Regions from separate parts of the Dyella terrae genome, predicted to be linked through region 2. Evidence: predicted binding sites of a transcription regulator. Region 2 holds the regulator's gene; the other holds the start of a gene.
What was found. The regulator sigma-54, encoded in region 2, starts transcription at its own class of promoters, with help from an activator protein. The targets are predictions, from matches to a motif close to TGGCACGNGCNTTGC.

Region 1 (5,215 bases), 180 kb from region 2:
CCGCCATCGCCGAATGGTTCCGCGATCGCGGCCAACGCGTTCTGCTGCTGATGGATTCGATCACCCGCTACGCACAGGCGCAGCGCGAAATCGCACTGGCTATCGGTGAACCGCCGGCCACCAAGGGTTATCCGCCGTCCGTGTTTGCCATGCTGCCCGCGCTGGTGGAGCGTGCCGGCAACGACGCGGAAGGGCGTGGCTCCATCACCGCGTTTTACACCGTGCTCACCGAAGGCGACGACTACCGCCACGATCCCATCGCGGATGCATCGCGTGCGATTCTGGACGGCCACATCGTGCTCTCGCGCGATCTCGCCGAGGCGGGGCACTATCCGGCCATCGACATTGAAGCGTCGATCAGTCGTGTGATGCCTGCCGTGGTACAGCGCGAACACTTGCGCGCCGCGCAGCGTTTCCGCCAGGTCTATTCGGCGTATCGCCAGCAGCGCGACCTGATCGCCGTGGGCGCGTACCAGAAAGGTTCCGACCCCCAAGTGGACCATGCCATCGCCATGTGGCCGAAACTGCGCGACTTCCTGCAGCAGGAAGTGGACGCGCCGACTACGTTGGCCGACGCCATCGGCGGCCTTGAAAGCCTGACTGCCGGAGGCGCGCCGTGAAATCCCGCGCGAACCGCCTGCAGCCCGCTGCCGACCTGGCACACACACGCCAGGAGGAGGCCATGCAACGCCTGGCCGAGCAGCAGCAAAAGCTCGCGAAGGCGGAACAGCAGCTCGAAGAGCTGGAAAAGTACCGGGCCGAGTACGCAGAGACACAAGGTGGCGTGAGCGTGAGTGCCTTGCTCAACCGCCGCCAGTTTGTCGAGCGCATCAATCAGGTCATCGCCCAGCAGGTCAACGAAGTGGCGCGCCAACGCCGATACCTCGACGGTGTCCGCAACCAATGGCGCGAAGCCCACGCGCGCGAACAGGCGCTTGGCACCGTGATCGATCGCTACCGCGAGCAGGAACGAAAGAGCGAGGAACGTCGCGAACAAGCTGAGGTGGACGAGCGCATGCAGCATCGTCGACCGAACCGGGGCTTGTCGCGATGAAAACCCCCAACGTATGCCAAGAGGCCACCGTATGACGCCCCCCCGTTGCCCTGACGGCGAATACGCCGCCGCCCGCCAACACGCCAGCAAGCACGAGCGTGCAGGGCGATACCAGCCAGGATTTCAGCAGGCCGTTGCAGCAGGCGCAGCGGCAATGGGCACGACAGAACGATCCGTCGCCCGCAGCGCCGGCGAAGCAGCCATCGCCGAAAGCGGCATCGTCTCAGGCGCAGCCGCAGGCAAAAGCCAAGGACAAGGCAGGCGCGAAGGACGACGACAAACCAACGTCACCCACACCCGATGCTGCCGCGGCCATGCTCGCCTTGTTGGGTCAGAGCGTGCCGGCATCGGCAGCGCCTACCGCGGTATCCGCGGATGGGGATGACGCCGTGGATGCCACGACCGGTGGAACGGGCGGCTCGACCCTCGGCGCTCTGCCCACAACTCCGGCCGGGCTGTCGTTGCTCGGTGCGATGCAGGCGAACGCCCAGCCGGCGGCCGCCAACACGAATACGTTCACCAAGGCCATGGATGGCATCCAAGACAAGAGCCTGTCCATGCTCGCGCAGGGCGCGAATGACGGCGACGACAGTGCTGACGCCACGACCACCACGGCCACGCAGGGCGCCAAGAGCGACGCATTCACCGCTGCCCTGCAGACCTTAACCACGTCGTCGAAGCAGGACGATGGCAGTGATTCGCTTGATGCCCTGAAGAACCTCGCCGCCATGGCCGCGCCACCGCAGCCTGCCTTGCAGGCCAATGTGGCCACCACGCCTGCAGCGCATGTGTTGACCATGCAGTCCAGCGTGGGCACACCGGCCTTCGGTCAGGAGTTGAGCCAACAGGTCACCTGGCTTGGCGGTCAGGACGTGAAGGAGGCGCGCATTCGCCTGCATCCCGAAGACCTCGGTGAGCTCGACGTCAAGGTGAGTGTGAAGCAGGACCACGTGGATGTGGCTTTCATCGCGCAACATCCACAAGCGGTACATGCGGTGCAGCAGACGCTCGGCCAGTTGGATTCGATGCTGGCCCATCATGGTTTGTCGTTGGGGCAGGCGCAGGTGGGGCAGGGGAATTCGGGGCAGGGGTCGGGGAGTTCTGGTGGGGCGGCGTCGGGAAGTGGGAGTGGGCTTGCCGAGGATGCGGGTGAGTTGGCTTCTGTGGTGGCGCCGGTGGTGAAGGCGGTGGGGTTGGTGGATATGTTTGCCTGACGGTGCGCGCTTTGCTTCCGTTGCTCTTTCTCCCTCGCCCCTTTGGGGAGAGGGTTGGGGATGAGCCCCGAAAAGGGGGTAAAGGTCGGGTGCTCGCCTTACGGTTTCATCTACGCCGTCACCCCTGCGCAGGCAGGGGTCCAGTGACTTTGCGCTTGGTTGTCGCGTAGTCGCGACCTGGCTCGCCTGCGGCGGGCTTTCGACCTCCTGCCGGAGGCCGAGTCACTTTTCTTTGCTTGCCCGAAGAAAAGTAACCCGAAGAAAGGGCACCCCGGAATCGGCGCCTTCCGGGCCTTTGGCCCTCCAGGTACACGGTCGGGTTCCGGGCTTTTCGACGGGGCTCCTGCCCCGGCGAAAGGAATCGGCATCCATGCCGATTCCCCTGCGGGCCTTTTCTCCACCCGCCCGCCGCCTCATACGGGGACCTGGTAGATCAAAAGCCGCAAGCAGACGGCTCGTGCAGCTTCGCTGCACATCGCATTGCGGTAGGTCGCATTGCTCCGGCTCTAAGGCATAAGGCCAAGGTAGAAGAGCAAAGCCATGTCGCTAGATGGCGAGTTCTCCACAGCATTTGGGAAACGTAGCGCGAGCTCTATCTAGCTCCAGCGATCGGAAAGTGTAGCGAAGCCTGCTTCAAGTCCTCTCCGCATCAGCGCGATGTGCAGCTCTGCTGCACGAGCCGTTTGCTTGCAGCCTTTGATCTGCCGGGCCCCCTGTGCGGCGGTGAGGGGTGGACGACAAGGCCCGCAGGGGAATCGGCAGGGATGCCGATTCCTTTTCGCCAGGGCAGGAGGCCCTGTCGAAAAGCCCGGCCGCCCCTCACGAACTGGCCGGCTTCACCGGCCAGCGCCAAGCGGGGGTGCCCTTTCTTTGGGTTACTTTTCTTTACTCCGGGCATCCTGCCCTCCGCCCTTCGGGCCGGCTTCGCCGTTCGCACGCGCTCCTGCGCGTGCGTGGGCAAGCAAAGAAAAGTGACTCGGCCTCCGGCAGGAGGTCGAAAGCCCGCCGCAGGCGAGCCAGGTCGCGACTACGCGACAACCAAGCGAGAGCCAAAGTCACTGGACCCCTGCCTTCGCAGGGGTGACGGTTTCATCGAAACGATAAGGCGAGCACCCGACCTTTACCCCCTTTTCGGGGCTCACCCCAACCCTCTCCCCGAAAGGGAGAGGGAGCAACACCGCGCGCGACAAACCCCCATTGCGAAACCCCGCGACAACCTCCCGTCAACCGCCATCCCCCCCGTCACGCCCAATCTCCGACAGGCGTCAATAAAGCGCCGCCGCCCCACGTCACCCAGCGCAAACCCAGTCACACCAACGCCTCCCATTGATGGCACGCCGCTTGCTATCAACAGGCCATAGGGCGCCCGCGAGCGGGTAGCCAACGTCTGGACACTGATAGGGAAAGAGATTCGCATGGCTCAGAACGAGCAAGCAGAAAGCACGGCAGCGGCGCCGAAGAAAGGAACGAACAAGGTCGTCATCTTCATGGGCGTGGCCATGCTCGCCATGGCCGGCGTCACCGGTTATCTGGTGATGAATTCACGTAACGGCGGCCACGCCGCTGCGCAGGAAGAACCCAAGGTGGTGCTGTCCAAGCAGGAGCAGTACCTCACGATGGATCCGCCGTTTGTCGTCAACTTCAAGGACGACCAGTCCATGCGCTTCCTGCAGGTGGGTGTGAGCCTGATGTCGCATGACGCTGCTGCGCTGGCCGCTGCCAAGGACGCCGACCCGGTGATCCGCAATGCGCTGGTCATGCTGTTCAGCAGCCAGGACTACACCATCCTCAGCGACGCGGCCGGCAAGCAGAAGTTGCAGGCGCAGGCGTTGGACGCGGTGCGCAAGATTCTCGAGAAGCGCCTGGGTCGTCCGGGCGTGGAAGCGTTGTACTTCACCAGCTTCGTGATGCAGTAACGGAACCACGCCGATGAGCGACCTGCTTTCACAAGAAGAAATCGATGCCCTGCTGGACGGCGTGGAAGGTGGTGCCGTCGAAACGGGTAACGACGAGCCGTTGCCTCCCGATGCGGTGATTACGTACGACTTCACGCAGCAGGATCGCATCGTCCGTGGTCGCCTGCCGACGCTGGAGATGGTCAACGACCGTTTCGCGCGTTTCTTCCGCAGTGCGCTGTTCGGCGTGTTGCGCAAGACCTGTGAGGTATCGGTGCTCGGCGTGAAGATGGTCAAATTCGCTGAGTACGTGCACGCACTCACTGTGCCGAGCAACCTTAATCTGGTGCGCATCAAGCCGCTGCGCGGCACGGCGCTGGTGGTGATGGAGCCGCGTCTGGTCTTCACCGTCATCGACAATTTCTTCGGCGGCGATGGTCGCTTCCATGCGCGTATCGAAGGTCGCGATTTCACGCCGACTGAGAACCGCGTGATCCAGATCGTGCTGACCGAGCTGTTCGCTTCCATGGTGGAAGCCTGGGCGCCCGTGTTGCCGCTGAACTTCGAATACCTCAATTCGGAGATCAACCCGCAGTTCGCCAACATCGTCAGCCCCACCGAAACGGTGGTGGTGTCGAAGTTCCACATCGAACTCGATGGCGGTGGCGGTGAAATTCACCTGACCCTTCCGTACGCGATGGTCGAGCCGATCCGCACGCTGCTTGATGCCGGCGTGCAGAGCGACCGCGTCGATCGTGATCACCGTTGGGCCGAAACGCTGCAGGACGAAGTGATCGATGCCGAGGTGGAGCTGAGTTCGCTCTTGCTTGAAACCCGCCTGAGCATCGGCGAGTTCCTACGCCTTCGTCCGGGCGATGTGATTCCCATCCAACTGCCGGAGTTCAGCACGGTCTTCGCCGAGGACGTGCCGATCTTCCGCGGCATCTATGGCCAGAACAACGGCCGCACTGCTGTTCGCTTCCATGCACAGACCGGCCGCCGCGAAGTGCGCCTGTCGACTGAAACCACCCTGGAGATTGACCCCGCATGAT
Region 2 (5,215 bases):
GTGTGAGTCCATCGGTATCTTCCCCATCGCGCAGTGGTTTGAGGTGCACCACGAGGCGAAGGTATTTGGAAGGCTTGACCGCGGTGTGACCAAACATCTCGCGCACGTTCAGTACACCCAGGCCACGAACCTCCAGCAGGTCCTGCAACAGTTCGGGGCAGGTGCCGTCGATCACGTCCGGTGCGATCAGGGTGAATTCGGTGGCATCGTCGGCCACCAGACGGTGGCCACGGCTGATCAGGTCCAGCGCAAGTTCGCTTTTGCCTGATCCTGATTCGCCGGTGATCAGCACGCCGATGGAAAACACCTCGAGGAACACGCCGTGCAGAGTGATCTTGGGCGCGAGAATGCGTGCCAGGTGGTACTGCATCCAGGTCAGCAGCTCGTGGCCGCGCTTGGAGCTGATCCACAAAGGCGTGTTGGTTTCTTCCGCCACCTCGCGCAGGTCGGTGGGGATGGGCTGATCCTTGGTGACGATCATCGCCACGGGCTGATAGGCGGCGATCTTGTTGATCGCTTCCCAGCGTTGGCGCGAATCCAGGCTGTCGAGGAAATTCAGTTCCTCGGTGCCGATGATCTGGATCTTGTTGGGATAGATGACGTTGAGATAGCCAATCAACGACGGGCGGCGCGTGGTGGTCGCAGCCTGCTCCAGCACGCGCGACTCGCCGCGCATGCCGGAAACCCAGCGCAAAGCCATGCGCTCGTGAACACTGTCGTAGAGTTGTCGGGCGGTCAGCCGGTCCAAGCCATGTCCTTTCTGCAGCCAAAAGAAGGGGGCTGCACGGACATTGTGCCAGTTCGCGCCGTCGGGCGCCTTGGATCGGGGGATTCGGAGGGAGAGGGCCCGCCCGGAGCACGGGCGGGCCGGGGCGGTCAGCCGTACAGGCGCTCGTCGCGGACGGCGCGCTGATGCTTATCGCTGATCTTCTCGCGGTGCTTGCGCAGCTGTGTCACCAGCTTGTCGAAGAGGACATCAATGGAGACGTACATGTCGTTCTCAAGCGCTTCGGCGTGCAGGGTGCTGCCCGTGACGCAGAGCGTGCCTTCAGCTCGCTGCTGCAGTTTGTTCACGGAAAGAACGATGCTCAGGCTGAGAATTCGTTCGTCGAGGCGGGTAAGGCGGTCGAGCCGGCTGTTCACGTGATCCCGAAGGGCCGGGGTGACTTCAATCTGCTGACCGCTGAGCTGAACTTGCATGTTGCGCCTCCTTCAGTACTGCCGCAGGTGCGGCTGGGGTCGATGCACCGGTCGCTTATGTCGTGGCCGACACACCTTTTGAAAGCCCTAGTTTTCCGATGGGATTTCCGGCCTCCTCACCAAGTCGGGAAAGTCACTATGCACCTCTGAAGCTTTCTTCGCGTTAGAAAGACCTTCACGGCCCTGACATGACAGGTTCCCTTCGGATCGTCTTACCTCTGATTATGGGGACGCCTTTTTTGCCGCCAAGTTCCCGAGGCGCTTTGCCACAGTGGACGGGCAGGCCCGTTCAGCCAGCGCGCTGGCGCTCGCTGGAGCTGGGAATGCGCATGGCTTCGCGGTATTTGGCGACAGTGCGTCGGGCAACCTGAATGCCCTTGCGGTGCAGTTCCTCCGCGATAGCCTGGTCGGACAGCGGCTTGCGCGGGTCCTCGGCATCGACCAGCTTGCGGAGCATGGCCTGGATGGCGGTGGCCGACGCACTGCCACCGTCTTCGGTGGACACGCCGCTGGAAAAGAAGTGCTTGAGCTCGAACGTGCCCCGCGGCGTATGGATGTACTTGCGGGTAGTTACACGTGAAATCGTTGATTCGTGCATGCCCACTTCCTCGGCGACTTCGCGCAGCACCAGCGGGTGCATGGCTTCAGGGCCGTAGTCGAGGAAGGCGCTTTGGCGACGCACGATGGCTTCGGCCACCTTGAGCAGCGTTTCGGCGCGTGATTCCAGGCTCTTGATAAGCCAGCGTGCCTCCTGCAGCTGCCCGCGCATCCAACTTGCGTCGGTACCGCGGGCCTGCGCGATCAGGCCGCAGTAATGCTGGTTAAGGCCCAGGCGGGGCTGGCAATCGGGGTTGAGACTGACACGCCAGCGGCCGACATCTTTGCGGGCGTAAACGTCGGGTGCGACGTACTCCACGGGCGTGACGTCGAGCGCAGCGCCGGGACGCGGGTCAAGGCTGCGGATCAGCAGGGCGGCGGCGGCGGTGTCGTCCTCGTTCGCGCGTAGCTTGCGGGCAAGGCGCGCGATGTCGTTGCGGGCGAGCAGTTCGAGTTCGGCATCCACGATGCGTAAGGCGAGCTCGCGCTGAGGCGTGTCGGGGGCGAACTGCTGAAGTTGCACGGTAAGGCAATCACGCAGATCGACGCTTGCGACACCCGTGGGGTCGAAACGCTGCAGCATGTGCCGCACGTATTCCACTTCCGCCTGCGTCGCTCTAAGGTCGGCCGGCAGGGCCGCGGTGAGCGACTCCATGCTCTCGGTGAGATAGCCGTCCGGATTGAGTGCATCGATGAGCACGGCCGCAATGGTGCGGTCGCGTGCACTCATGTGCGTGAGGTTGAGTTGCCAGAGCAGGTGTTCCTGCAGCGTTTCCGCTGCGGCGCTCTGCGGCTCGAAACCGTCCTCGTCGGGATTGCTGTTGCGCGAGGAGCCGCTGCTGGCGGAAAAGTCGATGGGGTCGTCGCTGCCACCATCGACATAGGCGTCGCCCCATTCGGGGGCCTCTGCATCGTCAACGGTATCGCTGCTGGTCGAGCTCGCCGAACTCGTCGGGAGCGGCTCCATCGGCTCGCGCTCTTCGCCGTCCAGCTCGTCCGGATTGTCATCCGAAAATTCGAGCAGCGGATTGCTTTCGGCGATCTGCCTCAGTTCGGCCTCCAGCTCAAGCTGCGACAGTTGCAGCAGACGGATAGCCTGCTGCAACTGGGGGGTCAGCGTGAGCTGTTGATTGAGGCGAAACTGCAGTCCGGGTTTCATGCCAAGCGGTCGGGATGAATGTGAAGGTCATCCTAACTCTTGCCCCCGGGGTCGGCCATAGGTCGAAGGCGGAATCGCGTACTACCTCAGGTTTATCTCCGAGGTTTGGGCGTGGGTATGCCCTGTTCCGCAACCGTTACAGGCGGAACTCGCGGCCGAGGTAAACCTCGCGGACCTTCTCGTCAGCAAGAATGTGCGCAGGCGTGCCGCGGGAGAGCACTTCGCCATCATTGAGGATGTACGCGCGGTCGCAGATGCCGAGCGTTTCGCGCACATTGTGGTCGGTGATGAGCACGCCGATGCCGCGCTCCTTGAGGTGGCGCACGATGCGCTGGATTTCGCCCACTGAAATGGGGTCCACGCCTGCAAACGGTTCGTCCAGCAGCATGTAGCGCGGGTGCGCTGCGAGCGCGCGCGCGATTTCCACGCGTCGGCGCTCGCCGCCGGAAAGGCTGATGCCCTTCTGGTCCGCGATGTGCGAGATCTTCAGTTCGTCCAGCAGGCTTTCCAGCTCGTTGGCGCGGCGCTTTTCGTCCCAGCCTTCGCGAAGCTCGAGCACCGCCTTGATGTTGTCGGACACGGTAAGGCGGCGGAACACTGAAGCTTCCTGCGGCAGGTACCCAATACCGAGCTTGGCGCGCTGGTGCATGGGCAGGCCAGTGATGTCCTGCTTGTCGAGCTTGATCACGCCAGCATCGGCTTCGATCAAGCCCACCACCATGTAGAAGCAGGTGGTCTTGCCCGCGCCGTTGGGGCCGAGCAGGCCGACCACTTCACCCTCGCGAATGGAGAAGGCGAAGTCACGCACGACCTGACGTGCCTTGAAACTTTTTTGCAGACCTTCAGCAGAAAGCATCGATCAGTGGGCCTCGGCCGGCTTGGGTGCGGCGGCGGGTGCAGCAGCAGGTGGTGTAGCGGGCGCGGCGTTGGGGTGGCAGGCTGGAGCAGCCACCTGACCGGCGGGCGGCGGTGTGGTGCCGGGCTTTGCCTTGGGCAGAATGACGCCGTGCACCAGACCGTCACCGCCGGCTTCGCCGGTGATCAGCGAGGTTTGCGTGTTATAGGTGAGCTTGTCGCCATGAAACTCGCCACGGCCCTGCTGGCGCACCACGGCATTGCCGGTGAGCACCGCGATGCCGTTGATGTTGTCGTAATCCAGCTGGATGGCATCACCCTGCATCAGATTGCCGCAGTCATCCAACTGCTCGATATGCGCAAGGACGCCAGGACTGCTCGTCACCACGGCACGCGATACCTGTGTGTCGTTATCCAGATAAAGCTTGGCTACGGCACCGGTCATCTTCATCGTGCCCTGCGTGGCCACGACGTTGCCGGTCAGCGTGGTGACCGTGTTGGGCGCGTTGAATCCGTCCATGGTCTTGGACGAGAAGTTCATCGGCTGATTGCGGTCATCCTGCTTGGCCAGCGCCGGCTGCAGGACGAGCAGCCCCAGAACCAGCAGGGCGAGGTGCAGCTTGAGACTTCTTGGGTCGCGGCGGAAACGAGCCGGTGACTTCATCGAACAGCTCCAGATGATTGGTGTTGAGGTTGGCACGCATGCCCACCCCGTTAAGTGTACGTGGGCCTTGCTTCATATGCGCTGGGGCGTCGGTCACCATGAGGTTGTCCTTAGGCCAGGCGGTGACGTCGGTGGTGTGCATTTCCGTCATGGGGGTGTCCGCGAAGGCGGCTCGGTGCATGTAGACCGGGCCCTGCAGCTTCAGCAGGGTGCCGCTCTTGTCGACCCAGGCATAGAGCGACTTGCCCAGCCACGGCGGCACGCCGGGGTCGTTGGAGGGCATCGTGAAATCGGGAGTGTTGATGTAGAGCGAATCGTCGTTCTCCCTTCGCTCCAGGTGCGGCGCCACCATCTGGAAGCTGGGCAGCCCGTCGACGTCGTACGACCACAGTTTGAAGTTGGTGAGGATGTAACCCGAGCGCGGAGGCCCCACGAAGTCGCTGACCTTGGGCGATGGGGCAATCCACTGCTGCAGCATGTAGGCCGCGCCGGTGGCGATAGCCATTACCACCGTGGCCACGGGCAGGCTCCGGTCGCGCAGGTAAGTGCGCAAACTCACTGCCAGCGCTCCCGTTCGGCGGCCGCTTTGCCCTGAGCGTGCAGGACCATGTCACAGACTTCGCGCGCCGCACCCATGCCGCCACCCAGGTGGGTGCGCCAATGGGACTGTTCGGCCACCCAGGGGTGGGCGTTCGCCACAGCCACGGCCAGGCCGACCATGCGCATCGGCGGCAGGTCAG

Region 1: a site for sigma-54 is predicted at 3,599-3,613, ahead of DYST_RS20905 (flagellar basal body-associated FliL family protein). Genes of this name have one in related genera too.

Annotation. Positions count from the first base shown of each region.
Region 1 covers NZ_CP089414.1:4,743,548-4,748,762, forward strand. The annotation lists gene fliI (flagellar protein export ATPase FliI) at 1-620, shown strand, start outside; gene fliJ (flagellar export protein FliJ) at 617-1,054, shown strand; gene DYST_RS20900 (flagellar hook-length control protein FliK) at 1,153-2,268, shown strand; gene DYST_RS20905 (flagellar basal body-associated FliL family protein) at 3,684-4,184, shown strand; gene fliM (flagellar motor switch protein FliM) at 4,198-5,214, shown strand; gene fliN (flagellar motor switch protein FliN) at 5,211-5,215, shown strand, end outside.
Region 2 covers NZ_CP089414.1:4,565,177-4,570,391, forward strand. The annotation lists gene hprK (HPr(Ser) kinase/phosphatase) at 1-748, opposite strand, end outside; gene hpf (ribosome hibernation-promoting factor, HPF/YfiA family) at 877-1,200, opposite strand; gene DYST_RS20030 (RNA polymerase factor sigma-54) at 1,490-2,956, opposite strand; gene lptB (LPS export ABC transporter ATP-binding protein) at 3,093-3,812, opposite strand; gene lptA (lipopolysaccharide transport periplasmic protein LptA) at 3,816-4,475, opposite strand; gene lptC (LPS export ABC transporter periplasmic protein LptC) at 4,366-4,995, opposite strand; gene DYST_RS20050 (KdsC family phosphatase) at 5,031-5,215, opposite strand, start outside.